One region of the Micromonospora sp. NPDC023956 genome, then DNA from elsewhere that is predicted to be linked to it. Evidence: riboswitches for the same ligand, from Rfam matches in the RefSeq annotation. Region 1 holds a riboswitch; each other region holds the start of a gene.
The links. A riboswitch is a leader RNA that binds a small molecule or an ion and turns the genes downstream of it on or off. The one in region 1 is predicted to bind cyclic di-AMP.
Positions count from the first base shown of each region.

Region 1 (7,068 bases):
CGCGGGGCGCCCGGTGGTCTGGTCGCCAAAGGAGTTCGGTGCCGGTGGCAACCCTGCCCCCTCAGCGTCACGCACCGGATCGGCTCCCCACTCGTCCGGGTGGGCTGCGCCGGTTCGTTCGCACCCTGGTCACCCTGTCCGCCGTCGCCATGGTCGGCGTCGGCCTCCTCGCCGCTCCCGCGCACGCCGCGCCCACTCCCGAGGAGATCGAGGCGCAGATCGACAAGCAGTGGGAGCAGCTGGAGCCCACGATCGAGAAGTACAACGAGGTTCGTAGCCAACTCAAGGTCAACCAGAAGAAGTCGGCCGACCTGCAGAAGAAGATCGAGCCGCTCGCACTGCAGAGCGACATGGCCATGAACCGGATCGGTGCGCTGGCCTCCCGGCACTACATGACCGGCCCGTCCCAGGAGATCGGGGCGCTGCTGGTCAGCGCCAAGCCGGGCACCCTGGCCGAGCAGATCGGCATGCTCGACCGGCTCGCCGCCCACCAGCGCAAGGAACTTCAGGGCGTGGTGGAGATCCGGACCCGGTACGAGACCGAGAAGCAGAAGCTGGACACCCTGATCACCAGCCAGGTCCAGCAGCAGAAGGATCTGGCGACCAAGAAGACCAAGATCGACGCGGAGATCAAGCGGCTCCGGGCCTCCATGCCGAAGACCGTGGTCAGCGCCCCCGGCTGCCCGCTGATCAAGGGCGTGATCAGCAGCGCCGCCAACACTGCCATCAAGACCGCCTGCGCGCAGGTCGGCGACCCCTATGTCTGGGGCGCCACCGGGCCGAACTCCTTCGACTGCTCCGGGCTGACCCAGTACGCCTACAAGGCCGCGGGTATCCACCTGACGCACTTCACCGGCGCGCAGTGGCGCGAGACCAAGACGATCAGCCGCTCCGAGGCCCGCCCCGGTGACCTGGTCTTCTTCTTCAGCGACCTGCACCACGTCGGGCTCTACCTGGGCAACGGCATCATGGTGCACGCCCCCCGGGCCGGGAAGCCGGTGCAGGTGGCCAGCATCAGCCACATGCCGGTCGCGGGCTTCCGCCGCCCCTACTGACCGATTCCGACGAAGGGGTCCCCGGCCGCCGGCCGGGGACCCCTTCGCGTTCGGGCGAACGAATGGCGCCCACAGTGGTTACTGTCGGAAATCAGCAGGTGGCACTCCCGCCAAGCGTGTTGCGGTTCGACGGGGGTCGTCTCTAGCCTCGGCACTTGCCGAGCCGGTGACAGGTCCGCCAATCGGAGGCGGCAACGGCTCGACACCGCCGAGTCGCACGACGTACGTCGCCACAGGAGAAACCTCGCCACACCAGAGCGAGCCGGGGAACCACCAGCACCATCGGGGTGAATCCGTACCCACGGTAGGGCGCTCCCTTCCCGCCCGAACCCGTCAGCTAACCCGGTAGGCGGTCAACGGAAGAAGGAGTACGGAGCCCGGTGGCACACCATGCCCCGCGGCCACCGTCCGTCCGGTCGGCTCCGGCTGCCCGGTCGACGGCTGCGCCGCGTCCATGCTGGTCCCGCTTCAACACCGTCGTCACCGTCCTCGTCGGAGCCGCCGTCCTCGTGACGGGTGGCGCCGGCGTGGCCCACGCCGAACCCTCGGTCGCCGAGATCGAACGCCAGATCGACCGGGAGTGGAACGCCCTCGAACCGGTCATCGAACAGCACAACGCCACCCGCCAGGCCCTCGCCGTCAAACGGCGGCAGGCGCAGGCGCTCGCCGACCGGATCGAGCCGCTGAGCCGCCAGGTCGACCAGGCGATGAGCAAGGTCGGCGGGCTCGCGGTACGGGCGTACAAGGGTGAGAACGCCTCCGCCCTCAACGCCATGCTCGCCAACCCGTCCCCGGCCACCGTCGTCCACCAACTCGAACTGCTCGACCAGTTCGCCCGTCGGCAGCAGGCCGACATCCGGCACGTGGTCGAGCTGCGGAACCAGCTCAGCGCCCGCAAGGACCCGCTGGACCGGCTCATCGCCCAGCTCAGCCAGACCGATCGCCAGCTGGACGCGAAACGACGGCAGATCGACGCCGCCATCACCCGGCTCCAGAAGGTGCGCCTGAAGGCGTACGACAACGGCGCCGGCACCAGCCTGCGCCCCGCTGCCTGCCCGACCGCCTACCCGGGCGGTGCCGCCGGACGCGCCGTCACCTTCGCCTGCGCCCAGATCGGCAAGCCCTACGTCTGGGGAGCCGAGGGACCCGACGCGTACGACTGCTCCGGGCTCACGCTCGCCGCCTGGGCGCGCGCCGGGGTCGCCCTGCCGCACAACGCCGCCCAGCAGCGGCGGGCGACCGCTCCGGTGGGCCGGCGCGAGCTACGCCCCGGCGATCTCGTCTTCTACTACTCCGACCTGCACCACGTCGGCATGTACGTCGGCGACGGCTGGCTGGTGCACGCCTCCCGGGCCGGCGCACCGGTCAAGATGAAACGGGTCGACGACGGTCCCGTGCACAGCTACGGCCGCCCCGGCTGAGGTGGTGACAGGGGTCCCCTGTTGCCGCTCTCCCGGGCAGCAGGGGACCCGGGCGCGCGCGACCGCAGGCCGGGGGTGCCGGTCAGCGGGTGGGCCAGGTGCGCCAGTTCCGCCAGGCCCGGCTCGGGGTGGGGCCGCGCTGCCCCTGGTAGCGGGAGCCGTAGACGGCGGAGCCGTACGGGTGCTCGGCCGGCGAGGAGAGCCGGAAGATGCAGAGCTGACCGATCTTCATGCCGGGCCAGAGCGTGATCGGCAGGTTGGCCACGTTGGAGAGTTCCAGCGTCACGTGACCGGAGAACCCCGGGTCGATGAAGCCGGCGGTCGAGTGGGTGAGCAGCCCGAGCCGGCCCAGGCTCGACTTGCCCTCCAGCCGACCCGCGAGCTGGTCACCCAGCGAGATCACCTCCAGCGTGGAGGCGAGCACGAACTCGCCGGGATGCAGCACGAAGGGCTCCCCCTCGGGCACCTCCACCAGCGAGGTGAGGTCGTCCTGCTGCAACGACGGGTCGATGTGGGTGTAGAGGTGGTTGTTGAAGACCCGGAAGAGCCGGTCCAGGCGTACGTCGATGCTGGAGGGCTGTACCAGACTCGCGTCGAACGGTTCCAGCGCCAGCGTGCCAGCCTTGATCTCGCTGACGAGGTCCCGGTCGGAGAGCAGCATCGCACCACCCTATCCAGTGCCGAGGTTGCCACGATCCTGCGGGTGACCAGCGCGTCGGAGTGCTTTTTCGTACGCGTGTTCGATAGAATGCCGGTATGGCTTCCTGGTCCGAGTTCGCCTCCGACGAGCCCCGCCTCGCCGACGCGATCCGCCTCCTCATGCAGCAGTACGGCCCGGGCTTCGGCTACCTGGCCACGGTCCGGTCAGACGGTGGCCCCCGGGTCCACCCGGTCTCCCCGGTCATCACCGACGAGGGGCTCTTCTGCTTCGTCATCGACTCGCCCAAGCGACGTGACCTGGAACGCGACGGGCGGTACGCGCTGCACTCGTTCCCGCCGGAGGAGAGCGACGACGAGGCGTACGTGGCCGGGCACGCGCGTCCGGTCACCGACCAGGCACGGGTGGCCCGGCTGGCGGAGTGCTTCCGGGCCGAGCCCCGGGCGGACTGGCGGTTGTTCGAGTTCACCGTCGACGTGGCGATGCTCGCCCGGCGCGATCACGTCGGGCCGGAGGTTCTCGGCGCCGGGCCGGGCGGCGACCCGGCGGTGCAGGTCTGGCTGGATCCCCGGGCGAGTGACCCGGCGGCCGGCCAGCCGTCCGTACCAGGGCCACGGGCCGGGCGGCGACGGGCCGCGCACCGGGCCGCGGCCTGAACCCCGACACGCCGATGCCGGCTCCGCGGGGCGGAGCCGGCATCGGAACGTTACGTCGGGTACGTCAGGCGGCGCGATAGGCGTTCCACGCGGTCAGCATCCGGCTGGCCTGCCCGGTGGTGAACTGGTACATGCACGAGTCGTACGTGTAGTCCATGAAGTTGGTGATCGGGTCCAGGCCGGCGGTGGCGCAGGTGTCCCGGCCGGTCGGGCACTCGAACGCCGGCTCGGCCTCCGCCGGGGTGTCCGAGACGCTGTCGCCGGAGCCGGAGCAGCCGCCCTGGAAGGTGTGGTACAGGTTCAGCCAGTGGCCGACCTCGTGCGTGCCGGTGTCGCCCAGGTTGTAGCTGGTCGCGGTGCCGCCCGGCAGCGACTCGCCGAGCACGACGACGCCGTCCATGCTGCTGAGCCGGCGGGTCGGGAAGGTCGCCCAGCCGAGCAGGTCGTCGCTCAGCTCGCCGAGGTAGAAGTTCAGGGTGCCCTTACCGCCCTCGCGCAGCGAGGTCTTCATCGAGCGCTCGGCCGAGGAACCCTGCACGATCGGGTACCACGCCGGGTTGATGACCCGGTTGATCTCCTGCAACTGGAAGGCGAACGCGGTGCCCGTGCCGCCGGTCGCGCCGCTGAAGGACTGGTTCAGCACGTTGATCTGCGAGTTGATCATCGAGTCCGGGATGTTGCCCCCGGCCCGGGTGCTGTCCCGCTGGATCACGTGCACCACGACCGGGATCGTGATCGAGGCCATCGCCGTCGGCGCCTGCTGGAGGTCGGTCCGCTTGGCCCGTGCGGCCAGCACGGAGGCGAGGTCCGCCTCGCGCTCACGGACCTGCTGCGGGGTCAGCTCGTTCGGCTCGTGCTTGGCGACACCACCGACCTTGACCTTCGAGTGGGCGTGGGTGTCGGCTGGCGCGACGCAGGCCTCATCCGCGTGGTCGGCGTGCGCTGCCGCCGGAGCGACACCGATCGCCCCCGTGCTGAGCAGCAGGGCGAGGGTCGTGGTCGCGACACCGGCCACACGCCGGGTCAGCAGGTTGGGACGACGTCCCATGTGTCCACCTCTTTCTGCCGGCGTGACGGGAGGTGCGTCACACCGCGGCTGAGAACGTTGGGCAGAGGTTACAGCCCATAGACACATTTGAGAATGGGCATGCGTTACCGCGCGGTAACTTCTCGTCATCTCCGGTCGTCGAAGCTCCCCTCGGCGCCCCGCCGGGCACCCGTCCCGGCGGGTCGAGGCCCGGCGCGGCTCTCCTCGGCTCTCCCCGGCGGCGCGGGCAGACCAAGACGGGGTACCTTGGTGCGGACGGTCAGCCGCTCAGGTACAGTGGTGCCGCCTGCGGGTGTAGTTCAATGGCAGAACATCAGCTTCCCAAGCTGACAGTGCGGGTTCGATTCCCGTCACCCGCTCCACCACGAAGGCCCTGGTCGGGACGCAAGTCCAGCCAGGGCCTTCGATGTTCCTCGGGCCGTGAGCATCCGGCGGGCCATCCACGGGCCACGGGCACGCTTCCTGCCCGCCTTCTTGCCCTTGGCCTCCAGCCTGTCCGAGGTGCCGGCCGCCGCCTTCTCTTGGCCTTCGGACACCGAGCGGGCGCCGCAGTCCTTGGCACCTAACGGGGGGATGGGGGCAGACTGGCGGCCACCGCCTCGCGAACCGCGCGCTCGTACTGGTCTCGACGGAACACGAACGGACCGAAGTCCCCATAGTCGCGCTGGGGGCGGTGGGGCTGTGAGAAGTTGCGCCACATCACCGAGTCCTCGGTAGTAGTCACCTGGGCTTCCAGAGGCCAGCAGCCGACCTCGCCGCAGTCGCAACCGAGTAGGGCGATCACGCCTTGCCTGGACCGGTAGGCGGAGTCCGATCGTCCGGTGAGGTAGGCAGCCAGGTCACCGGAATTGAAGTGATCGAGAACGATCCCGGCATACGCGCCGGGCACATCGTGGCCAGCGGCGTGCTCGAAGCCCGAAACCAGGTCCACCAAGCTCACGGTGTCGACGTACGGCAATAACTCGCGCGCCGGGTCGGGACCCTGGCCCCACGGACGGATCTCAAAGTGAACCTTGCGAATCAGCGGCTGAGTTGGCACAAGGTCCAAGTCTGCCGCAGGGTCGCCGTGTGGCCGTACCGCCCGCATCCAGTCCGCATGAGGCCGGCGGACAGCAGGCGAGTGGCGTGAGACGAACTCCCCTCGCCGCCGATGCAGCAGCCCTCGGCCGCCTGATCACGCAGGATCACGGCCTCGCCGAGGTTTCGTACATCGACGCCGCCTACGCTGTCGCGGTGAATGCGGGCATGGTGTGGCGGTTGTACCACCAGGGCGAGCTGGTAGGCGAGATCGACGAGCAGAGTCACGACTTCCCGTGGACGTACGGCCGGTTCCGCCCGCTGCCGGGGTTCGAGCCGCTGCGTCCGCTCTTCGTCGCGTGGAACGTCGCCGTCGACGCGGAGGACGACGAGGCCATGGAACGGGCCTACGAGGCCGTACGGGCGGCCGTCACGTTGACCCACCCGGACGGCCATCAGGTTGCCGAGTTCCTGCTGAGCATTGAGGACGACGAGGTCGGCTTCCGCTGGCACGACGAGCCGGTGGGGTCCGGCTGAGGCACTGGCCGAGGCCGCCGAGCGCCTCGTCGCCGTCCCGCCACTGTCGCTTCGAATAACAGGGGCCCCGCCGAACGGCGGGGCCCCTGTCGCGGATGTGGCGTGGCGTTACTTCTTCAGCCGCTCCTTGGCCGCCTTGACAGCGGCCTCCAGCTCAGCCCGGGTACGCGGACCGTCGACCGGCGCTGCGGCCCCGGTCGCCCGCTGGCCGGACGTCGCCGTCGTACCGGCGGTGCCGCGGTAGACGTCGGTGGTGTTGGACTGCGAGGTGTAGCCGGCGGGACCGCTGATGACGGTGCCGAGGCCCTGCGCCTGGATCGTGTTGACCACCGGCGCCGAGCCGAAGACCAGACCGGTGTGCACCGAGCCGCTCGTCTCGTCCCCGAGGTACCACGGCTCGAAGCCGAAGTAGTCGGCGGTGCCCAGGGTGAGGATCAGCGGACCGTCGAGCGAGGCCATGAGCGCCCCGCCGGCCAGGGCGTCCGGCCAGTTCATGCCGGTGGCGAGCCCGATGTGGTTCTGACCGCCGAAGAACGCCCACGCGGTCAGCAGGGCGGTCTCGAAGCGGCTGTCGCCGTAGAGCGGCACGGAGCCGTACGGCTTGGTCGCGGTCGCGCCCTGGAGGCCCACGCCGACCACCACCGACGACCCCGGCAGGGCGTCGAGGTAGCTCTTG
Region 1 is NZ_JBEZZN010000002.1:571,942-579,009, reverse strand. It holds gene AB0F58_RS05190 (NlpC/P60 family protein) at 39-1,055, shown strand; cyclic di-AMP (ydaO/yuaA leader) riboswitch at 1,291-1,423, shown strand; gene AB0F58_RS05185 (NlpC/P60 family protein) at 1,583-2,476, shown strand; gene dcd (dCTP deaminase) at 2,559-3,137, opposite strand; gene AB0F58_RS05175 (pyridoxamine 5'-phosphate oxidase family protein) at 3,233-3,790, shown strand; gene AB0F58_RS05170 (zinc metalloprotease) at 3,855-4,838, opposite strand; tRNA gene AB0F58_RS05165 (tRNA-Gly) at 5,127-5,200, shown strand; gene AB0F58_RS05160 (hypothetical protein) at 5,401-5,877, opposite strand; gene AB0F58_RS05155 (hypothetical protein) at 5,964-6,392, shown strand; gene AB0F58_RS05150 (cell wall-binding repeat-containing protein) at 6,501-7,068, opposite strand, start outside.

Region 2 (7,068 bases), on a different contig from region 1:
TGCCGGGGTCGGGTGGACCCTACCGGTCGGGCACGCCAGGACGGACGGATGTGCGCCGCCCCGACAAGCGCCCGCTAACCTTGGTCGTGGTGCGCGAAGATCCGCGACCGGGTTTCCCGGGGGGAAGGAGAACCGGAAATGGGCGACTTGTCGCTCCTGATCCGTGAATTGCTCATCCCCGGGGGTGGCGACCGAGGCTGTCGGAGGAATACTCTCGGTCGCGGCCCGCGTACTGATGAGGCGCCCGGAGACGGGCGAGTGGAGGTGCTCGCGTGAGCCTGTCGATCGTGAAGTCGGTCCTGTCCGGTGGCGTCATCGAGATCGCCCCGCGCGGCGAGATCGACGTCGACACCGCGTACGAGGTGCGCGAAGCCGTCGTCGAGGTGCTCGCCAAGGGGCGTCCGACGCGGATCGAACTGAACATGAGGCTGGTGACCTTCATCGACTCGGTCGGCATCAGCGCGATGGTCGCCGGCTTCCAGACCGCCGAGGTGAGCGGCGTCAAGTTGGTCGTCACCGAGCCCAGCCGGTTCGTCCACCGGCAGCTCTGGGTGACCGGGCTGCTCGGCCTCTTCGGCGCGCCGGAGCCGTACTTCGCCGGGGCCGCCGCCGCGCCCCAGCCCGAGGTGCTGCCCGGCGCCTGACCGCCCCGCGCGGCCGGGTCAGACCGGTCGCCAATCCTCACCGCTCAGTCCGGCCAGGTTCACGTCGGTCACCTCGGTGACCGCCCGGATCGCGGTCACGCAGGCGTACCCCTCGGCGAGCCAGAACAGGTCGGTGCCCGGCTGCACCGCCTGCCCCGGTTCCTCGAGGGAGGTACGGACGAACCCGTGCCCCGCCTCGGCGACCGTCATCTGCACCTGACCGAACGTGGCCAGGGACGCCCGGCGTACCCCCCGGAGCCGCTCGTACGGCAGGTCCGGGGAGTTGACGTTGAGCACGCTCTCCACCGGGCCGGCGGTCAGCCGGGGCAGCAGGTCCAGGGCCACCTGGGCGGCCGTGGACCAGTGCCGTTCGGTGTCGCGTACCCGGGCGGCCGGGTGCACCGCCGCGCCGCCGCTGCCGGCGGTGGCGTCGGCGGTCGAGAGCACGTCCAGCGAGACCGCCATCGCCCGGCACCCGTTGGCGGCGGCGGTGAACGCCGCGCCGACCGTGCCCGAGTGCAGCACCGCCCGGCCGGCGTTCGCGCCCCGGTTGATCCCGGACAGCACCAGCGACGGCGGCGGGCCGAACGCGCCGTGCACGGCGATCAGGACGATGAAACCGGGGGAGCCGCCGACCCCGTACACCGGCACGTCCGGCAGTTCGGGCAACGGGTGGTCGCGGACCACCACGTGTCCCTCGCGCTCCAACGCGGTCATCGAGGCGCTGGTGCCGCTCGCCTCCTCCAGCGGGGCCGCCACCACCACGTCCAGCCCACGCTCGACCGCCGCCTGGGCGAGCCGGGCCAGTCCCGGCGCGGCGACGCCGTCGTCGTTGGTGACCAGTACCCGCAGGCTCATCGTCCGGCCGCCCGGTCGGCCAGCTCCTCCGGGGTGGTCCGTTCCTGCGGGCGGTTGCCCGCCGGAACCAGCCGCACCCGTTCCACCAAACCGGCGATCGAGTCGAGACGCCCGGTGCCCAGGCCGTGCCGGGTGACGTTCAACGCCCCGGCCGCCGCGCCGGTACGGATCGCGGTGCGGATGTCGCCGCCGCCAGCGAGGACGGCGGCCACCCCGGCGGTCATCGAGTCGCCCGCGCCACGGGGGTCGGCCGCCTCCAGCCGGGGCATGACGACCTCCAGGACCTCCCCGTCGACCAGGGCGAACGCCGGCTGGTCCGCCCGGCTCACCACCACCGTCTCGGCCCCGGCGGCGTGCAGGTCGTACAGGGCGCGGGTCAGCTCGTCCTCGTCCGCCGAGCGGGCCCGGCCGTCGCGGAGCAGTTCCTCGTGACTGACCTTCAGGAAGAACAGCCCGCCGGCGAGCACCGCGTCGAGGTGCTCGCCGGAGAGGTCGGCGACCACCCGGCCGCCGTTCGCGGCGAGGTCGGCGGCGAACCGCCGGTAGAGGTCGGGCGGGACGATCGACGGCTCACCGGGGCCGCTGAGCACGCTGACCGGGGCGCGCAGTCCCTCGCCGAGCGCCAGGTTGTACAGCTCGTCCAGCTCGTGCCGGGTCAGCGGGCGACCGGGGACGTCGGCGACCTCGTGCCGGGCCCCGTTCCGCCGGTCGTGCACGTACCCACCGCTGGCGGTGTCCCGCAGCACCCGCTTGAGCCGTACCCCCTCGGTGACCAGCAGGGGTTCCAGTACCTGGCCGATCTCGCCGCCGAGGCTGGCGCAGAGCACCACGGGCACCCCGAGCGACATGATCATGCGGGCCTGCCAGACCCCCTGGCCGCCCGGGTGCAGGTGCAGCTCGGTCTCGGCGCTCGGTTGGTCAACGGTGACCGTCAGCACGGGTGCCGGCGCGAAGACCATCACGTACCCGTCGGGGCCGTCCATGGGTGTCCGCCTCTCCTCCGCTCGCCGGAGGGTTCCCCTCCCGGCGCCGCTCATGCGACCCCTTCCGGGGGGTTCGGTGGAGGCTTCCGTCCGGCCGACGACGGCCGACGGCCCGTCACCCCGGACGGGGTGACGGGCCGCGCGGGGTGGCTCAGTAGACCGACAGGTGGACGTGGTTGGTGTGGTCGCTGGACGGGTCGCCGTTGGCCCCGCTGTACGACTTCCACCCGCTGCTGGGCAGCCAGATCTGCCGGTACCAGATGACGTAGAGCACGCCGAGCCGGCTGGCGTTGTTCTTGAAGTACGCCGCCAGGTTGTCGCCGTACGTCCGGTCACCGCCGGTGGCGTCGCCGCCGAAGCCGGTCTTCTGGGCGGCGAAGTCGCAGGCCCGGCCCTTGGGGTGTTCACCGGACCCGCCGGAGCGGTAGCAGGAGACGTAGCGGGTGAAGCCGGCGGCCTTGGCCTGGTTGAGCGCGTGCAGCGTGCGCGGGGTGATGCAGCCGTTGGCGGGCGTCGGGTCGTTGACGCTGCACGACTCGGACGGCCAGGAGCCGTCGGAGTTGCGTGGCGCCGGCTTCGCCGTGGTCGACCGGGACGAGTCGCTGCCCCCGCTGGGGCGGGTGGCCGCCGTCTTGCGGTTGGAGACCACCAGCGCCTGCTCGGCCTGCTGCTTGCGCTTCTCCATCACCGCGACCTGCTTGCGCTGCTCGGCGATCTCCCGGTTCAGCGCCGTCCGGGCCCGGTTGGCCTGCTCGCGGGTGGCCAGCAGGCCGCGCAGTTCGCGGTCCTCGTTGGCGGCGACCGCGTCCAGTGCGGCGACCCGGTCCATGAAGTGTTCCGGCGAGCCGCTGGTCAACAGTGCCGAGGCCGGCCCGAGTCGGCCGGTCCGGTACGCGAGCCCGGCGATCACGCCGACCTTCTCGTCGCGGACCGCCAGTTCCTTCTCGGTGGCGGCGAGTTGTTGGTTGATCTTCTGCTGGCGGGCGACCGACTTCGCGAGCGCGTCCTTCGCGTCGAGCCACCCCTTGCTGGCCGCCTCGAGTTGGGCGCGCAGTGCGGGGGTGCCTCCCTCGGGGTCGTCGCCGGGAGCTCGGGCCGTCAGCGGGGGCGCCGCCGCGGCGGGTGCCACCGTGACCGGGCCGGCCGCGACGCCGAGGGCGAGTGTCGCGGCGATCAGTGCCGCCATCCGGGCGGCGGTACGTCGTACGGGTGCCACTACTGGCATGCACATGTCCTTCCGTCAGCCGCCGACCGGGTTAGCTGACGGGTTCGGGACGGAAGATCCCTACCGCTCACGCGGATGCACCCCAAGGACGTGGTTCCCCGGCTCGCCGTCACGGCGATTAGGCGGCGGTCCCCGCAGGCGCCGGAGGGCGCCGCCCGGCGGTGACCGGGTCCGAGACTACCGAAGCCGGTGTCCCAGGGGCAGCGGCGGCCACACCACTCTCACCAGATGACACCGGTATATCCGACATAGGCGGACAATACACTCCCAGATTTAAGTCTGTCCTAATTACCACTCGACCCGGCCGCAGACGCCCGGCGACTCGCCGGGTTCGACCTGGAGGGTGGCGTGGTCGATGTGGAAGTCCTCGTGCAGCGCGGTCCGCGCGGCGGCGAGCACGCTGCCGACCTCGGCCGCCGGATCCGTGGTCAGGTGGGCCGAGGCGACCTCCATCCCGGAGGTGAGCGTCCAGAGGTGCAGGTCGTGCACCTCGACCACGCCCGGCACCGCGCTCAGCCGGTCGCGTACCGCGTCGACCTGGAGGTGCTCCGGCGCGGCCTGGACCAGGATGCGCAGCGCCGCCCGCCCCAACCGCCAGGTACGCGGCAGGATGAAGACCCCGATCGCCACCGCGACCAGCGGGTCGGCCCACCACCAGTCGGTGAGCACGATGACCACCGCGGCGGCGATCACGCCGACCGAGCCGAGCAGGTCGGCCACCACCTCCAGGTACGCCCCGCGCAGGTTGATGCTCTCCTTCGCGCCCTCGCGCAGCAGCGCGAAGGCGGCCAGGTTCGCCAGCAGCCCGAGCACCGCCACCACCAGCATCGGGCCGGTGGTCACCTCGGGCGGGTCGTCGAACCGGCGCACCGCCTCGACGAGCACGTAGACCGCGACCCCGGAGAGGAGGACGGCGTTGGCCAGGGCGGCGAGCACCTCCAGCCGGTAGAGGCCGAAGGTGCGCTGCGGATCCCGGCCGGCCCGCCGGGCGGCGGTGATCGCGGCCAGCGCCATGCCGATGCCGAGCACGTCGGTGAACATGTGGCCGGCGTCAGAGAGCAGGGCCAACGAGCCGGTGCCGAGGGCGGTCACCGCCTCGACCACCATCAGGGTGGCGAGCAGGCCGAACGCGGCCCAGAGCCGGCCGGTGTGCCGTTGCGCGGCGTGTGCGATCCCGCCGTGGTGGTCATGACCTGCGCCCACGCCCCCACCCTCCGTTCCCCGTCCGGTCCGGACCCAATGTATGTTCACATCGCTATGTGTGCAAGTGACTGTGGGTCGCGCGTCCACGACGGAAGCGGCCGGCCGCCTCGTCGGGCGGCCGGCCGGGCGAGAACGGGTGGGTCAGTCGACCGGGTCGATGGTGGTGAGCCGCTGAGTGGCCCGGGAGAGCGCCACGTAGAGCGTCCGCACGCCGGAACCCGGATCGGCCCGGATCTCGCCCGGGGCGACCAGCGCCACGCCGTCGTACTCCATGCCCTTGGCCTGGAGGCTGGTCACCACCTGGAGGCGCGGCGAGTCCAGGTCGGCCAGCCAACCGGCCACCTCGTCCCGGCGGGGCACCGGCGTGATCACGCCCACCGTCCCGGCCACCTCGGCCAGCAGCGCGGCGACCGCCTCGACCGTCCGGGCCGCCAGCTGCGTCGCCGGCACGGTCAGCGCCACCGGGTGCACGCCGGTGGAGCGGACCGCCGTCGGCAGCGGCAGGTCCGGGTGGACCGTGCGGATCTCGGCCGCCGCCACCGCGAAGATCTCCGCCGAGTTGCGGTAGTTCGTGGTCAGCGTGAACTCGTGCCGCCGGCGCCGACCGACGGCCTGGTCGCGGGCCCGGGACAGCTCCACCGGGTCGCCGGTCCAGGCGGTCTGCGCCGGGTCACCGACCACCGTCCAGGACGCCAGCCGACCCCGTCGGCCGAGCATCCGCCACTGCATCGGTGACACGTCCTGCGCCTCGTCGACCACCACGTGCGCGTAGTCGCGGTAGTCGGCCGGGCGTTCCCGGGCCGCCGCGCGCTGGGCGCGCTGCCGCTCGCCGAAGGTGCTCAGCTCACGGACCCCACCGGCGAGCTGGAACGGGTCGCGCCGGCGCCGGGCGGGCTTCATCGGCTGACCGAGCAGCGCGTCCAGCTCGTCCAGGAGCGCGATGTCGGCGATGGTCAGCCCGTCGCGGTCCAGCGTCCGCCAGGCGGCCGTCAACGCGCGGATCTCCGCGCCGGAGAGGAGCCCCCCGGCGTACGCGCGCAGTCGCTCCGGACGGGCCAGCCAGCCGAGCACGTGCCGCGGGTGCAGGCGCGGCCACCACGCCTTGAGGAACTCGCGGAACTCCGCCCGGTCGGCCAGTTCGTCCTCGAAGGCCCGCTGCCCGGGTAGGCCGGACAGCCCGATCCGGCGGGCCTGCGCCCAGAGCGCGGCGAAGATCCCGTCGAAGCCGGCCCGGCGCACCTCGTTGCGGCGGGCGCCCCGGGGCAGCGCCCGGGTGCGGATGGTGTCCAGCTCGGAGCGGGTCAGCCGGAGCAACTGCCCCCGGTAGAGCAGGCGCAGCTCGTCCGGACCGTCCGGGACGGCGTCGTGCGCCGCGCGTTCCAGCACCCGCCGCATCCGCAGCGAACCCTTGACCGCCGCCACGTCCGGCGGGTCGGTGCGGGTGGCGGTCATGCCGGGAAAGAGGGAGCCGAGCGAGTGCAGGGTGGCCGTCTCCTCGCCGAGGGACGGCAGCACCGAGGCGATGTACTCGACGAAGACCGTCGACGGGCCGACCACCAGGATCCCGCCCCCGGCGTACCGGCTGCGGTCGGAGTAGAGCAGGTACGCCGCCCGGTGCAGGGCCACCGCGGTCTTGCCGGTGCCCGGTCCGCCGGAGACGATGGTCACGCCCGAGCCGGGGGAGCGGATCGCCTCGTCCTGCTCCCGCTGGATGGTCGCCACGATGTCCCGCATGCCCCGCCCGGTGGCCCGGGAGAGGGTGGCCAGCAGCGCGCCGTCGCCGACCACCGGCATCTCCGGCGGGGCCGCCGCCGGGTCGAGCAGGTCGTCCTCGATCCGGGTGACCCGCTCGGCCGAGGACCCGATGGTGCGCCGCCGCACCACGCCCAGCGGCTGCGCCGGGGTGGCCTGGTAGAACGCCGCCGCGGCGGGGGCCCGCCAGTCCACCACCAGGGTTTCGGCGTTCTCGCCACGCACCCCGAGCCGTCCCACGTGCAGCACCGACCGGTCCCGCAGGTCGAGCCGGCCGAAGACCAGCCCCTCGTGCTCGGCGTCGAGCAGGTGCCGGCGCTGGGCGGCGTGGAAGACCATCGCGTCCCGCTCGACCAGCGCGCCGAAGTTGCCCACCTGGGCCAGGTGGTAGCCGTCCCGCTCG
Region 2 is NZ_JBEZZN010000004.1:100,188-107,255, forward strand. It holds gene AB0F58_RS10065 (STAS domain-containing protein) at 273-644, shown strand; gene AB0F58_RS10070 (5'/3'-nucleotidase SurE) at 663-1,502, opposite strand; gene AB0F58_RS10075 (PfkB family carbohydrate kinase) at 1,499-2,485, opposite strand; gene AB0F58_RS10080 (hypothetical protein) at 2,637-3,710, opposite strand; cyclic di-AMP (ydaO/yuaA leader) riboswitch at 3,715-3,845, opposite strand; gene AB0F58_RS10085 (cation diffusion facilitator family transporter) at 3,999-4,913, opposite strand; gene AB0F58_RS10090 (AAA family ATPase) at 5,055-7,068, opposite strand, start outside.
Region 2: another riboswitch for cyclic di-AMP. It lies ahead of AB0F58_RS10080 (hypothetical protein); the one in region 1 lies ahead of AB0F58_RS05185 (NlpC/P60 family protein).

Region 3 (7,068 bases), 430 kb from region 1:
GCGGAGCAGCCGTACCCGGCCGACGACCAGTTCCCGGCCTTCCACCGTGCCGACGACGCCGAGTCCCTCGGCGTTGACGAACCCGGTCACCGGGGGCAGGGTGCCGGCGCGGGCCGCCCCGGCGGCCACCGCCCGGCCGATCGGGTGCTCGCTGGCCGCCTCCAGCGCGCCGGCCAGGCGCAGCAGCTCGTCGGCGTCCTCACCGTCCGCCGCGAACACGTCGACCAGGGTCATCCTCCCGGTGGTGACGGTGCCGGTCTTGTCCAGCACGACGGTGTCCACCCGCCGGGTCGACTCCAGCACCTCCGGTCCCTTGATCAGGATGCCGAGCTGCGCGCCCCGGCCGGTGCCGACCAACAGGGCGGTCGGCGTGGCCAGGCCGAGCGCACACGGGCAGGCGATGATCAGCACCGCCACGGCGGCGGTGAAGGCGGCGGTCAGGCCGGCGTCGCGGCCGAGCCAGTAACCGAGGGTGCCGACCGCGAGCGCGATCACGACCGGGACGAACACCCCGGAGATCCGGTCGGCCAGCCGCTGTACGGCGGCCTTTCCGGTCTGCGCCTGCTCCACCAGCTTCGCCATCTGGGCGAGTTGGGTGTCCCCGCCGACCCGGGTGGCGGTGACCACCAGCCGGCCGCCCGCGTTGACGGTCGCGCCGACCACGGCGTCGCCCGGTCCCACCTCGACCGGCACCGACTCGCCGGTGAGCATGCTGGCGTCGACCGCCGAGGTGCCCTCGGCCACCACGCCGTCGGTGGCGACCTTCTCGCCGGGCCGGACCACGAACCGGTCCCCCACCGCGAGCTGGTCGACCGGGATCCGGACCTCCGTGCCGTCCCGCAGCACGGCGACGTCCTTCGCGCCCATCTCGAGCAGGGCACGCAGGGCCGCACCGGCGGTGCGCTTCGCGCGCGCCTCGAAGTAGCGCCCGGCGAGGATGAACGTGGTCACCCCGGCCGCCGCCTCCAGGTAGATGTTGCCGGCCCCGTCACTGCGGGCGATGTCGAAGGTGAACGGGTGGGTCATCCCCGGCGTCCCGGCGGCGCCGAGGAAGAGCGCCCAGAGCGACCAGCCGAACGCGGCGAGGGTGCCGAGTGAGATCAGGGTGTCCATGGTCGCCGCGCCGTGGCGCAGGTTGACCAGGGCGGCGCGGTGGAAGGGCAGCCCGCCGTAGACCACCACCGGAGCGGTGAGGGTCAGCGAGAGCCACTGCCAGTAGGTGAACTGCCAGGCCGGCACCATCGCCAGCAGCACCACCGGCACCGCCAGCACGGCCGACACCCAGAGCCGGGTACGCAGCCCGCGCAGCCCGTCCACCGGTTCGCCGGTCCCCTCCGGGCCGGCGGTCGGCGTGGGCGGGGCGGGCAGCGCGGCGGTGTAGCCGGTCTTCTCGACCGTGGCGATCAGATCCTGCGGCGTGACGGTGTCGGCGTACCGCACGCTCGCCTTCTCGGTGGCGTAGTTGACCGTGGCGGTGACGCCGTCCAGGCGGTTGAGCTTCTTCTCGATCCGGGAGGCGCAGGAGGCGCAGGTCATCCCGCCGATCGCCAGTTCGATCCGGTGGGGTGCCACCTGCAGTGGCCCAGCGGTGGACATGGGGTCCCTCCCGTTCAGTCGTGCGCGTGGTCGGATTGCCCGTTCAGTCGTGCGCGTGGTCGGATTGCCCGTTCAGTCGTGGGCGTGGTCGGATTGCCCGTTCAGTCGTGGGCGTGGTCGGACGCGCCGGCCACGACGGTGAACTCGGCTGTGCGGACCGTGTCGCCGTGCCGGAAGTCCAGGAAGAGGCGGTACGTCCCGGCGGACGGCACCTCGGCGCGGAAGCGCACCTCCGGGCCGGGACGGGTCCGCCCGTCACCGGGGGCACCCTGCGGGTGCACGTGCAGGTACGCCAGGTCACCCTGGCGCAGCGCCACCAGGTGCCCGTACGCGCCGAGGTAGGGCTGGAGATCGGTGACCGGTACGCCGTCGCGGTGCACGGTCAGGGTCAGCTCGTTGGTCCCACCGGGGCGCAGCTCGCCGGTGAGGTGGACGGTGTACCCGTCGACGGTGGCGGTGGCCGCCGGCGCGGGCAGCGCACGGGGTGCGAACGCGCCGGGGACCGCGACGTCGACCCCGAGGGTGAGTGGTTCCGCCCCGGTCGGGACGAAGTCGGCGAACGCCCGCCAACTCCCCGGCGCGCCCAGCGGGGAGACGATCCGCCAGGTCCCGTCCGGGTCCATCCTCGGGTGCACGTGCCGGAAGCCGGCGAGGTCCCGCCGGGCGACGACGAGGTGCATCCGTTTGTCGTGTGACTCGTCGAAGCCGGTGACCACGTGCCCGTCCGGCCCGGTGACACGGAAGGCGAACTCGCCGACCGGCGTGGAGACGGGGGTGAGCGCGTAGCCCCGGTCGGAGACCAGCAGACCGCCCGGCAGGTGGCTGTCGCCGCCGGTCGGTGCGTCCTCGGGTCCACCGCCGCCCGCGTCCTCGTGCCCGTCGCCGTGGCCGGACGGGGCCGCACTGCCGTCCGGACCGGCGGTGGGGTGCCCGGTGGTGGCGTGACCGCTCTCGGCGGGGGTGACGGGGCCGGTCACCTGCCCGGCCCCGTACGCCGCTCCGAGAACCGCCACGAGGCCGAGGGCGAACCCGCTCAGCTTCGTCGCGGTGTTCATGATCCGACGAGCTCGAATCCGGCCTCGTCGACCGCCGCGCGGACCGTCTCGGTCTCCAGCGGGGCGTCGCTGGTGACGGTGACCTGACCCGAGGCCAGGTCGACCTTGACGTCGGTGACACCGGCGACCGCTCCGAGCTCGCTGCTGACCGCGCTGACGCAGTGTCCGCAGGTCATTCCCTGGACCTGGTACGTCTTGGTGGCCATCGAAACTCCTCTCGACGATGGATACCCACCTGGGGTATCCCTACGACTGGACCGTAGCATACCCCTGGGGGGTAAGCTATCCTCGCTGCCATGAGCACACCCACACCGATCCGGGGATACACGGCCACCAAGGACCAGCTGCTCGCGCGGCTACGCCGGGTCGAGGGGCAGGTCCGGGGCATCGAGAAGATGGTCGACGAGGACCGGTACTGCATCGACGTGCTCACCCAGATCTCCGCCATCCAGGCCGCCCTGGACAAGGTCGCCCTCGGGCTGCTCGACGGCCACGCCCGGCACTGCATGCACGAGGGCGCCGCCGAGGGGCGCGCCGACGAGATGGCCACCGAGATGATGGCGGCGGTCGGCCGCCTGATGAAGCGCGGCTGAGCCCCGCACCCCCGACGCGACGCGGTACCGGGCCGCGCCGCGCCGCGCCGCTGCGCATCGCCGACACGGGGGTGTCCTGGTGCGGGGACACCGCCGTGTCGCCGAACCGGGGAAAGCGGTGGCGGGCGGGCCGGTGAGCAGGCTGCGAGCTGCGGCTTCGCACCCGGCAGAATGGTCCGGCCGGGGCAACCGCCCGCGTCAGGACCGCAGGGAGAAGGTATGGGCCACGACCACAGCCGTCCCGCCACCGCCGCGCCGCCGCGCGTCCGGCGTGTCCTGATCGCCACCGTGGTCCCGCTCTTCCTGGTGACCCTGGTCGCGGCGCTGGTGCTCTGGCCCCGGGACACCCCGTCGGTCGGCGGCGGCGAGGACGCGGCCCGCTACCACGGCACCGTGGCGCGGGTGGTGACCGAGCCCTGCCCGCCCGCCCCGGAGACCCCGGAGGGGACGACGGAGGGGCCGTGCGGCACCGTCACCGTGACCGTGGACACCGGGCCGGACGCCGGGCAACGGGTCGAGACGGCGCTGCCCACCGGACCGGGAGCACCGGCGGTGGAGGTCGGCGACGAGATCGTCCTGGTGGTGCTGACCGACCCGGCCGACCCGACGGTCAGCAGCTACAGCATCGCCGCCCACCAGCGGGGGCAACCGCTGATCTGGCTGGCCCTGGCGTTCGCCGTCGCCATCGTCGCCTTCGGCCGGTGGCGCGGCCTGGCCGCGCTCGGCGGGCTGGTGGCCAGCTTCGCCATCCTGCTCACCTTCGTGCTGCCCGGCATCAGCGCCGGACAGGCGCCGCTGCCGGTGGCGGTGACCGGTGCCGCGCTGATCATGTTCGTGGTGCTGTACCTGACCCACGGGGTCACCGCGCAGACCTCCGTCGCGGTCCTGGGCACCCTGGCCAGCCTGGTGCTGACCGGCATCCTCGGCAGCCTGGCGACCGCGTTCACCCACCTGACCGGGTACGGCTCCGAGGACGCCACCACGCTGTCGATGTTCCAGGCCGACGTCGACCTGCACGGACTGCTTCTCGCCGGCATCATCATCGGCTCCCTGGGCGTGCTGGACGACGTCACGGTCACCCAGGCCGCCACCGTCACCGAGCTGGCCCGCGCCAACCCCGACCTCACCCGGCTCCAGCTCTACCGGGCGGCCACCCGGGTCGGCCGGGCGCACATCGCCTCGACGGTCAACACGATCGTGCTCGCGTACGCGGGGGCGTCGCTGCCCCTGCTGCTGTTGCTGACCGCCGACACGCGTGGCATCAGCGAGATCGTGACCAGTGAGTTCCTCGCCCAGGAGATCGTCCGCAGCATCGTCGCGACGCTCGGACTGATCGCCGCCGTGCCGATCACCACCGGCCTGGCCGCCCTGGTGACCACCGCTGGCCGGAATCGTCCGCCGGCCCGCCGCCCGCCCCGGCCCGCCGGTGACCCGGACGAGGCCCTGGCCGCCCTCAGCAGCCCCCGTGCCGCCACCACCGGCGCCCCCGACGCCGCCCCGGCGACGGGCCGCCCGGGGAACACGGATTCGTCATGGTGAAACTCCACAGCGTAGCCGTCGGGCGCCTGATCTTGACAAATGTGACAGGAGTGACGGAATGCAATAAGGAAATAACGCTTTTGGTCGGGATCCGGGCGTAGAACCCCATGCCCACCGTCAGGTAACCTCGCTGCCGGTTACCGCCGAAGGCGCGCACCGGCGCCAGCGGTACCACCGCCTAATCGCCCACCGGCGAATCGGGGAACCAGGTTCATGGGGTGCATCCGCGTCAGCGGTAGGGGCCACTTCCGCCCCGAACCCGTCAGCTAACCCGGTCGGCGGTCGACGGAAGGGAACACTGTGACGGCACCCCTACGCCGCTGGCTGAAACCTGTCGTGGCCGTGCTCGCCGCCCTCGCCGTGGCCGCCGGGCCCGCGCCGGCGCTGGCGGAGCCGTCGAGCCCGTCGGGGCACGACGGCGAGCAGCCCAAGCTCCTCAACGAGGTCATCGAGGAGGCGAACCGCAGTTACACACAGGCCCAGGCGAAACTGGACGCCTCGAAGAAGCGCCAGCTCACCCTCGCCCTGGAGGTCCAGCGGGCGCAGAACGAGCTGAAGGCGCTCACCCCCCAGGTGGCCACCATCGCCGTGCGGTCCTACATGACCGGCCGGGTCGGCCCCGCCTCCATGCTGCTGGAGAGCGACACGCCCGACTCGTTCGTCAAGCGGGCCAGCGCGCTGGACGAGCTGAACATGGTCAACAACAGGAAGGTCGGCGCGGTCGCCGCCGCCCGGGACCAGGCGGAACGGGCCAAGAAGGCGCTCGACGCCGAGGTGCTGGAGCAGCAGAAGCAGGCCGACATCCTGAAGAAGCGCAAGCGCGAGGCGGAACGGTCGCTCGCCCTGGTCGGCGGCGTCGGGTTGACCGGTGGCCTGGTGGACGCCACCTCCCCGATCGCCCGGCCCGGCCCCGGGCGGGACAGCAACGGCAACTGGCGCCCGCAGGGCTGCACCGAGGACGACCCGACCACCGGTGGCTGCATCACCCCGCGCACCCTGCACATGTACAAGGAGGTCAAGCGGGCCGGCTTCGACATGTTCGTCGGGTGCTACCGACCGGGTGGGCCGTACGAGCACCCGAAGGGGCGGGCCTGCGACTGGTCGCTCCAGAAGTCGGGATTCAGTCGGTGGGACACCACCAAGGAACGGATGTACGGCAACAACCTCACCGCGTTCCTGGTCCGTAACGCCGACCGGCTCGGCATCTACTACGTGATCTGGAACAAGCAGATCTGGTTCCCGGCGACCAACTGGAGTTCGTACAGCGGACCCTCCGACCACACGGACCACGTCCACGTGTCGATGCTCTGATCCCCGCCACCGAACCGGGCCCCGCCTCCGAACCACCGGAGGCGGGGCCCGTTCGCGTGACCGGGCCGAGAAGCGGGTGGGGTGACCGGGCGGCAGCCCGCCGGGATCAGAGTCGCCGGGCCACCGTCCGGGCCACCTCGACCAGTTCCGCCCGCCCACCCCGGCGAGCGGAGACGAGGAGCACCCGCATCCGGGCACCCGACCGGAACGCCGCCGCGACCGTGCCGGTGTCGCCGTACCGGTCGTAGGCCGCCGCGTCGCCGAGGCCATCGACCGGCTCACCCGGACGGTCGTCGAGGGCCGCCCGGACGTTTGCCGACGCGCTGCCGCTGGCCGGTCCGACGGCGACCCTGACGGTGAGCACCGGCTCCCCGTCGGCGAGCAGCTCGCAGGTGTACGTCCGGACGCCCGGCACCGCGTCGACCGGCCGGCGCTCCTTCTTCCGGACCGCCGGCAGCTCCAGCAGGGCCCGGACGGTGGCCGTCTCGACCAGCCGGCAGGCCCCGGTGACCGGTGCCGGCACCCGCGTGCCGGGGGTGCTCCGGGCCGGCGACGAGGGCGCCAGCCAGCCGGTACGCACCGCCCCCTCGCCCGGCCCGCATCCGGTCAGGGGCAGCAGGATGGCCGTCGTCAGGGCCATGGCGAGGCCCTTCCGGCAGGTCGCGAGACTCATGGCCCGGTCCTCCGATCGCACACCGGCCGGGCCGCCCAGCGGGCGGGATCCGGCGGACGGCGTACGACGGCACGGGATCGGAAGGTCCGTCGTCCGCGTCCACCTCGAACGGCGTCCACAAAGGACGATCCGTTACAGCCGTGCCGGGACCGACGGTCGGGCCCTCCCAGCAGGACGGGGGCGACGGGTCAACAGGACCGATGGGTCAACAGGACCAGTGGGTCAGCAGGACCAGTGGGTCAGCAGGACCGGCGGGTCAGCACCGGGCCGAGGGCGCGACCGGGCCGGCGGCGAGGGCGAC
Region 3 is NZ_JBEZZN010000002.1:138,089-145,156, forward strand. It holds gene AB0F58_RS03050 (heavy metal translocating P-type ATPase) at 1-1,596, opposite strand, end outside; gene AB0F58_RS03055 (hypothetical protein) at 1,698-2,651, opposite strand; gene AB0F58_RS03060 (cation transporter) at 2,648-2,857, opposite strand; gene AB0F58_RS03065 (metal-sensitive transcriptional regulator) at 2,948-3,244, shown strand; gene AB0F58_RS03070 (YibE/F family protein) at 3,464-4,783, shown strand; cyclic di-AMP (ydaO/yuaA leader) riboswitch at 4,949-5,080, shown strand; gene AB0F58_RS03075 (hypothetical protein) at 5,084-6,094, shown strand; gene AB0F58_RS03080 (hypothetical protein) at 6,201-6,767, opposite strand; gene AB0F58_RS03085 (carbonic anhydrase) at 7,024-7,068, opposite strand, start outside.
Region 3: another riboswitch for cyclic di-AMP. It lies ahead of AB0F58_RS03075 (hypothetical protein); the one in region 1 lies ahead of AB0F58_RS05185 (NlpC/P60 family protein).

Region 4 (7,068 bases), on a different contig from region 1:
CGCCCGTCGACGGCGGCCAGCCCGGTGGCCCGCGCGCTGGCCCGGCACCAGCCGGAGTTCCTGCTCTACTTCTCCGCCCCGCCCGGCTCGGAGTACCAGGTCACCATGTGGCTGCCGTACCTGGAACGGATCGGTCGGCCGTTCCTGGTGCTGCTGCGCGAACCGGAGTTCCTGGCCCCGATCGCGGCGGCGACCGGTGCACCGGTGGTGTACTGCCCGACGCTGAAGGCGATCGACGAGGCGCTGGTGCCCAGCCTGCGGGTGGCGTTCTACGTCAACCACGGCGCGAAGAACGCGCACTGCATCCGGTTCACCCAGCTCACCCACATCCAGATCCACCACGGCGACAGCGACAAGGCCCCGAGCGCCAACCCGGTCTCCGCGATCTTCGACCGGAACTTCGTGGCCGGCCAGGCCGCCGTCGACCGGTACGCCCGCGCCGGGGTGCAGATCCCGGCGGAGAAGTTCGTCATCGTCGGTCGCCCCCAGGTGGAGGCGATCGGGGTGCGCCGTCCGCCGGTGCCGATGCCGGCCCGGCCGACCGTGCTGTACACCCCCACCTGGACCGGGCACCACGCGGACGCCAACTACTGCTCGCTGCCGGTCGCCGAGGCGCTGGTCGGCCGGCTGCTGGCCCGGGGGGCGACGGTGATCCTGCGGGCCCACCCGTACACCGCCCAGAACCCGGAGTCGGCGCGGCAGCTCGCCCGGGTGGCGGAACTGCTCGCGGCGGACCGTTCCCGCACCGGCCGGCAGCACGTCTGGGGCACCGACGCCAGCCGGGCGATGAGCCTCGTCGACTGCGTCAACCGCTCCGACGCGCTAATTTCGGACGTCTCCGGGGTGATCTCCGACTACCTCTACTCCGGCAAGCCGTACGCGGTGACCGACATGGGCGCCGACGGCGACGCGTTCACCGAGCGCTTCCCGCTGGCCCGCTCCGGCTACGTGCTGCGCCGGGACCTGGCCGACGTCGACGACGTGCTGGAGCGGCTGCTCGGCACCGACCCGCTGGCCGAGGCGCGCTGGGCGATGCGCACCCACTACCTCGGTGACTTCCCGGTCGAGTCGTACGCCGAGGGGTTCCTGTCGGCCGCCCGGGCGCACCTCGCGCCGGCCGCCGTGCCGACGGCCCGCCCCGCCGCCGGGGATGGCGGGAGGGGTCCCCTGTCACCGGGTGCTGCCGAGCAGGGAACCCCTCCGGCCACCGCGACGGTTGCTCCCCGCGCGGGTCAGGCGGAGTAGCCGCGGGTGGCGGCCCAGTGCGCCAGGTTGATGGTGGTCATCCAGTACGAACCGGCGGCGGCGTTCGCCGGGTCCGCGATCCGGACGGTCCGGCCGTTGTCCCGGTAACCGACCACGGTCAGGTAGTGCCCGCCGGGGTAGGAGTGCCAGCCGCCGGCCACGTCGGTGGCGGAACCGGCGATGTTGAGGACGACGGCGTACCCGTTGCCGACGGTCCGGACCACGTCCGCCTGGAGCCGGTCCATCTGGGCCGGGGTGGCCGCGCCACCGGGGATCGTCCGGGTCCGGTAGACGTCCCGGCCGACGAGGTCGTTGAGGACCCGGGTGGTGTCCTCGGCGGAATTGGTGCCGGACTGCGTGGTGTTGAGCCGGACGGCGAGGTCGTCCTGGCTGCGGACGATGTTCCGGGCGGTCAGCGCGATCCGGGTGGCGGCCGGACCGCAGTAGTAGAAGGTGCTCTGCTCCTGGTACTGGATGTCGAGCACCTTCGACGCGGGTGGCTTCGGCGGGGTGGGCCGGGCAGTCAGGTCCCGGTTCGGCGAGGCGGTGGCGGCGGGTGACGCGGACCGCCTGGCCGGCGGGGTGGTGGCGACGGCGGACGGGCTGGCCGGGGACGCGGTGACCCGGTCCCGGTGCCGGGAGGCGGCGGCCGACCGGTCCGGCTCGACCGCGGCGGCGGCCGGTTCCTGCCGCGGCGCGGGCGGGTCGGCGTCGACGAGCAGGACACCGGCGGTGGACGCCGCCACCAGCACCGTCGCCGAGGCGGCGACCTGGTAGCGGCGGGCTCGGAACAGGTTGAACGGTCGCGGGACCGGGTACTTCACGGATTCCTCCACGAGAAGGCAGGGGTGGAGAGCGGCGCACCTGGTCGACGCAGGGCGGACCGTGCGTGGGGTCGACGGTGGCGAAGGGTGCCCGCTCGGACGGCGTCTGCGGGTGTACGCCGGAGTCAGTGTCGGCGGCGCGACGGGAGGGCCGGCGGCACCTGGGCACCGTGGAGGAACCGGGAAACGGGGGCGTGCAGCACGAACTACTCCTTCCGACACCGCCTACCGGGTTAGCTGACGGATTCGGGCGGGAAGATCGCCCTACCACGGGTCAGCCCCGCGGATTCACCCCGACGTACCTGGGTCCCCGGCTCGTGGAACACGATTAGGCGGGCCGGCGCGGTGTCGCCCTTTGCGACCTACGACCGCACCAGACGGGCCGACACTACTGATGTCGCAAACCCCTGCCAACCATCGTGAGCTGGGCAAACGACTCCACAGACCCGGAAGTTCGACGCAGAGGCGGGCTGACGTCACTCAATGGGACGACCCGTTTTCCGGGCACCAGCAGGCGATTTCCGGACGGCACCGGCACAACCCGGCCGCCCCATTCGGCGCGGATCGGGACGAGCGGGCCGAAGGTGCGGCGGGGGCAGAGCGTGCCCCGGGTCACGTCACGATCCGGTCACGCCTGCGGTCCGCGCACCGCCCGAGGGGCGGTCCGGCGGTCCCTCGCGCAGGCTCGGCCCACCCGCGCCGGTCGCCACGGTCCGGTCGGATTCCGGCGCCCGGTCGTCGACGGGGGCGGCGGCGTGCCCGCCCCGGGCGGCCCCGTCGGCCACCCGCTGCCGGGGCGGGGCGACCGCCGGCTGCCCGCCCACCGGGGCGGGACCGGTCGGGGCGGGGGGACGCCGTCGGCCCGGGGCGAGCAGACGCATCATCGGGGTCTCCACCCACCGGTACAGCAGCCACGCCAGCAGGAGGTTCAGCAGCAGGAAGCCGACCGCCACCAGCGGACCCGTCCAGCCGGTGAAGCCGACTCCGTGGTCGCCGGTGAGTCGGAGGATGGTGACCATCACGAAGACGTGCACCAGGTAGAAGGCGAAGGAAACCTCGCCGAGCCAGACCAGCGGCCGGGAGCGCCACGGCGACGGCAGACCACGGACGTCGGCCCGGGCCGCCGAGGTGATCACCAGGATGTACACCGCCGACAGCAGCGCCGCCCACAGCTCCGCGCGGATCCACTCCCCGGCCACCACCCAGGTGACCAGGAAGATCAGGCTGGCCAGGGGCAGCCCGGGGCCGCGCCAGTGGCCGCGCCGCATCAGCTCGGCCGCGGCGACGCCCATCCAGAACTCGGTGGAGCGGACCAGCGGGAAGATCTGGGTGAACCACCACCGACTCTCCTCCGGCACCAGGAGCTGACCCGGCCAGAGGGCGAGGATCACCAGCGGCACCGCCGCCACGACCGCCCAGAGCGCCCACGACGGCGTCCGGCGCAGGGCCGGCAGCACGAACGGCAGACAGACATAGAAGAACAGCTCACAGGAGAGCGACCAGCTCACCGTGTTCATGCTGTAGAAGTAGCCGGGGGTGGGGTTCCAGGCCTGTACGAGCAGGAGGTTCTGCACCGCCGCCGAGGGGTTGACCGGGTCGGCGAACCAGATCCCGACCAGCAGCACCACCGCCCACATCAGCAGGTGGTTCGGGTAGATCTTGGCCAGCCGGCGGCGCCAGAACCCCCACCTCGTGTCCTGCGGACGGGCCGACCAGACCAGCACGAAGCCGCTGAGGACGAAGAAGAACTGCACCCCGGAGAGGCCCAGGGTGAACAGCCGGTCCACCACGGCCTTGAACTCCGGCTCGACGATGATCCGCATCGTCCCGACGTGGAAGCCGAAGACCAGCATCGCCGCGATCCACCGCAACCCGGTCAGGGAGGGCAGGCGGGACCGGGACCGGTCGACCCCGGCCGTCGGGGTGAGGCTGGTCATGACACCGCCCGCGGATACGGCTCGCGGATCGGCATGCGGTTCTCCCGTCGGTCGGCCGGCGTACGCCGGGATTGGTCACAACGGGCGGAACCGGTCGGCGCCACCCCGCCGGGCACCCTACCCCGACCGCCCGCGTCTCGTACGCGTGTACGAGAGACGGTAGGCTCGGCCGGGTGGCCGACCTCGCGTACCAGCCCTCGATGCTGGACCTCACCGACCAGGGCCCCGCCCTGGAGCCGCTGGCCGGCCGGGTACGCCGGCACGAGCTGGGCCGGGGCGCGTGGGTCGACCACCTACCCGGCTGGGTGCGCGGCTCCGATCCGGTGCTCGCCGCCCTGCTGCACGAGGTGCCCTGGCGGGCCGAGCGCCGCCGGATGTACGACAGCGAGGTCGACGTGCCCCGGCTCCTCTGCTGGTACGCCGCCGGCCGGCCGCTCCCCCACCCCGTGCTGACCGACGCCCGCGCCGCCCTCAACCGGCACTACGCCGCCGAACTGGGCGAGGAGTTCGTCACCGCCGGCATGTGCCTCTACCGGTCCGGCAAGGACAGCGTCGCCTGGCACGGCGACACCATCGGTCGGGGCGCCCACGCGGACACCATGGTGGCGATCGTCTCGTTCGGCACCCCCCGCCCACTGCTGCTGCGGCCGCGCGGCGGCGGGACCGGCCCACGCTTCCCGCTCGGCCACGGCGACCTGGTCGTGATGGGCGGTTCCTGCCAGCGCACCTGGGAACACGCCGTCCCGAAGACCAGCCGCCCGGTCGGCCCCCGGGTCAGCGTGCAGTTCCGCCCCTCCGGCGTCGCCTGAGCCACCCCGCGGACCGGGTCCGCGCCGCCGGCGGGCAGGTCCGGCGGACCTGCCCCCACCGGCACTCTGCTAGAAACGTCCAGGGTCACCGCCGCCCCAGCAGGTCCCGCCGACGTGAAGGGCAGTGCGCCATGACCCCACCCCCCGACCGGACGCCCACCAGTACACCGCGCCGGGCGCCCTGGCGGCTGCACGGCGACGGCCGGACGGTACGCCCCGGCGACGTGGTCGCCCCGGACGAACGCCTCTCCTGGCCGCGCACGGTCGGCATCGGCGTGCAGCACGTGGTGGCGATGTTCGGGGCCACCTTCACGGTGCCGCTGATCACCGGCTTCCCGCCGGCCACCACACTGTTCTTCTCCGGTCTGGGCACCCTGCTGTTCCTGCTGATCACCGGCAACCGGCTGCCGTCGTACCTCGGCTCCTCGTTCGCCTTCATCGCACCGGTGCTCGCCGCGAAGGCCGGCGGGGACATCGGCCCGGCGCTCGGTGGCATCGTGATCGCGGGGGCGGCACTGGCGCTGGTCGGCCTGATCGTCCAGGTGGCCGGCACCCGGTGGATCGACGCGCTGATGCCCCCGGCGGTGACCGGCACGATCGTCGCGCTGATCGGGCTCAACCTCGCTCCGGTGGCCTGGGACGGTAACGGCAGCGGCACCGGCGTCAAGGCGCAGCCGCTGGTCGCGGTGGTCACCCTGGCCGCGATCCTGCTCACCACGGTGGCCTTCCGGGGCTTCCCGGGCCGACTGTCCATCCTGCTCGGCGTGGTGGTCGGTTGGCTGTTCGCCGCCGCGACGGGCGGGCTCGACACCGCCACCCTGACCCGGCTGCGCGAGGCCGCCTGGGTGGGGCTGCCCGAGTTCCACGCGCCCAGCTTCAGCCTCCGCGCGGCGGTGCTGGTCATCCCGGTGATCCTGGTGCTGATCGCGGAGAACGCCGGCCACGTGAAGGCGGTCGCCGCGATGACCGGCCGCAACCTGGACCGGGACATGGGGCGGGCGTTCCTCGGTGACGGGATCGCCACCGTGCTCGCCGGCTCGGCCGGCGGCTCCGGCACCACCACGTACGCGGAGAACATCGGCGTGATGGCGGCGACCCGGGTCTACTCCACCGCCGCGTACTGGGTGGCCGGGGCGGCGGCGGTGCTGCTCGGGCTCAGCCCGAAGTTCGGGGCGTTGATCCTGACCGTGCCGGCGGGGGTGCTCGGCGGCGCGACCACCGTCCTGTACGGGCTGATCGCCGTCCTCGGCGCGCGGATCTGGATCGAGAACCGGGTCGACTTCCACGACCCGGTGAACCTCTTCACCGCCGCGGTCGCCCTGATCGTCGGAGCCGCCGACTACACCCTCACCGCCGGCGACCTCTCCTTCAACGGCATCGCCCTGGGCACCGCCGCCGCCCTGGTCACGTACCACGGTATGCGCGGCGTCGCCCGCCTGCGGGCCCCCCGCGTCCCGACCTGACCCCCGCCCGGTTCGCTCCGGGGTCCGGCCGGACGTCGGCCGGGCCCCGGAGCGAACGGTCACTCGCGGGTCTGGTGGTGGCCCAGGAGGGTGGGGCCGAGCATGACCGCGAAGCCGGAACCGTCCCGGCGGGGGTCCTCCGCCGGCAACTCGACCGGCTCACCGGTGGCGGTGCAACCCACCGGTCGGGGACCGACCCAGGCCACGACCAGGTCCGTCTCCCCCTTGAGGAAGCGCTGGGCGCGGACGCCGCCGGTCGCCCGCCCCTTGGCCGGGTACGCCGCGAAGGGCGTCACCTTGACCGTGGCCCCGGTCGAGGTGACCACCATCGGCTCCCCGTGCACCGCGTCGTCGGTGCGCACCGCGCTGAAGAAGACCACCCGCGCCCCGGCCGGCAGGTTGATCCCGGCCATGCCGCCACCCCGGACGCCCTGCGGGCGGACCAGGTTGGCCGGGAAGCGCAGCAGTGACGCCTCCGAGGTGACGAAGGTCAACGCCTCCGCCCCGTCGGTCAGCCAGGTCGCTCCGACCACCTCGTCCCCCTCGCGCAGGGAGATCACCTCGAACTCGTCCGACCGGACCGGCCACTCCGGGGCACAGACCTTGACCACCCCCTGCCGGGTGCCCAGGGCCAGGCCCGGCGACCCCTCGGCGGTCGGGCCGAGCGGAGCCAGCGCGACCACCGACTCCCCCGCCGCCAGCGGCACCAGTTCGGCGACGGACATCCCGCCGCTGAGCGAGACCGTGCCGGACTGCTCGGGCAGGACGGGCAGCGGCAGCACGTCGACCT
Region 4 is NZ_JBEZZN010000005.1:97,382-104,449, forward strand. It holds gene AB0F58_RS12600 (CDP-glycerol glycerophosphotransferase family protein) at 1-1,245, shown strand, start outside; gene AB0F58_RS12605 (C39 family peptidase) at 1,233-2,069, opposite strand; cyclic di-AMP (ydaO/yuaA leader) riboswitch at 2,277-2,414, opposite strand; gene AB0F58_RS12610 (acyltransferase) at 2,687-4,006, opposite strand; gene AB0F58_RS12615 (alpha-ketoglutarate-dependent dioxygenase AlkB) at 4,180-4,815, shown strand; gene AB0F58_RS12620 (solute carrier family 23 protein) at 4,947-6,278, shown strand; gene AB0F58_RS12625 (DNA topoisomerase IV subunit A) at 6,338-7,068, opposite strand, start outside.
Region 4: another riboswitch for cyclic di-AMP. It lies ahead of AB0F58_RS12605 (C39 family peptidase); the one in region 1 lies ahead of AB0F58_RS05185 (NlpC/P60 family protein).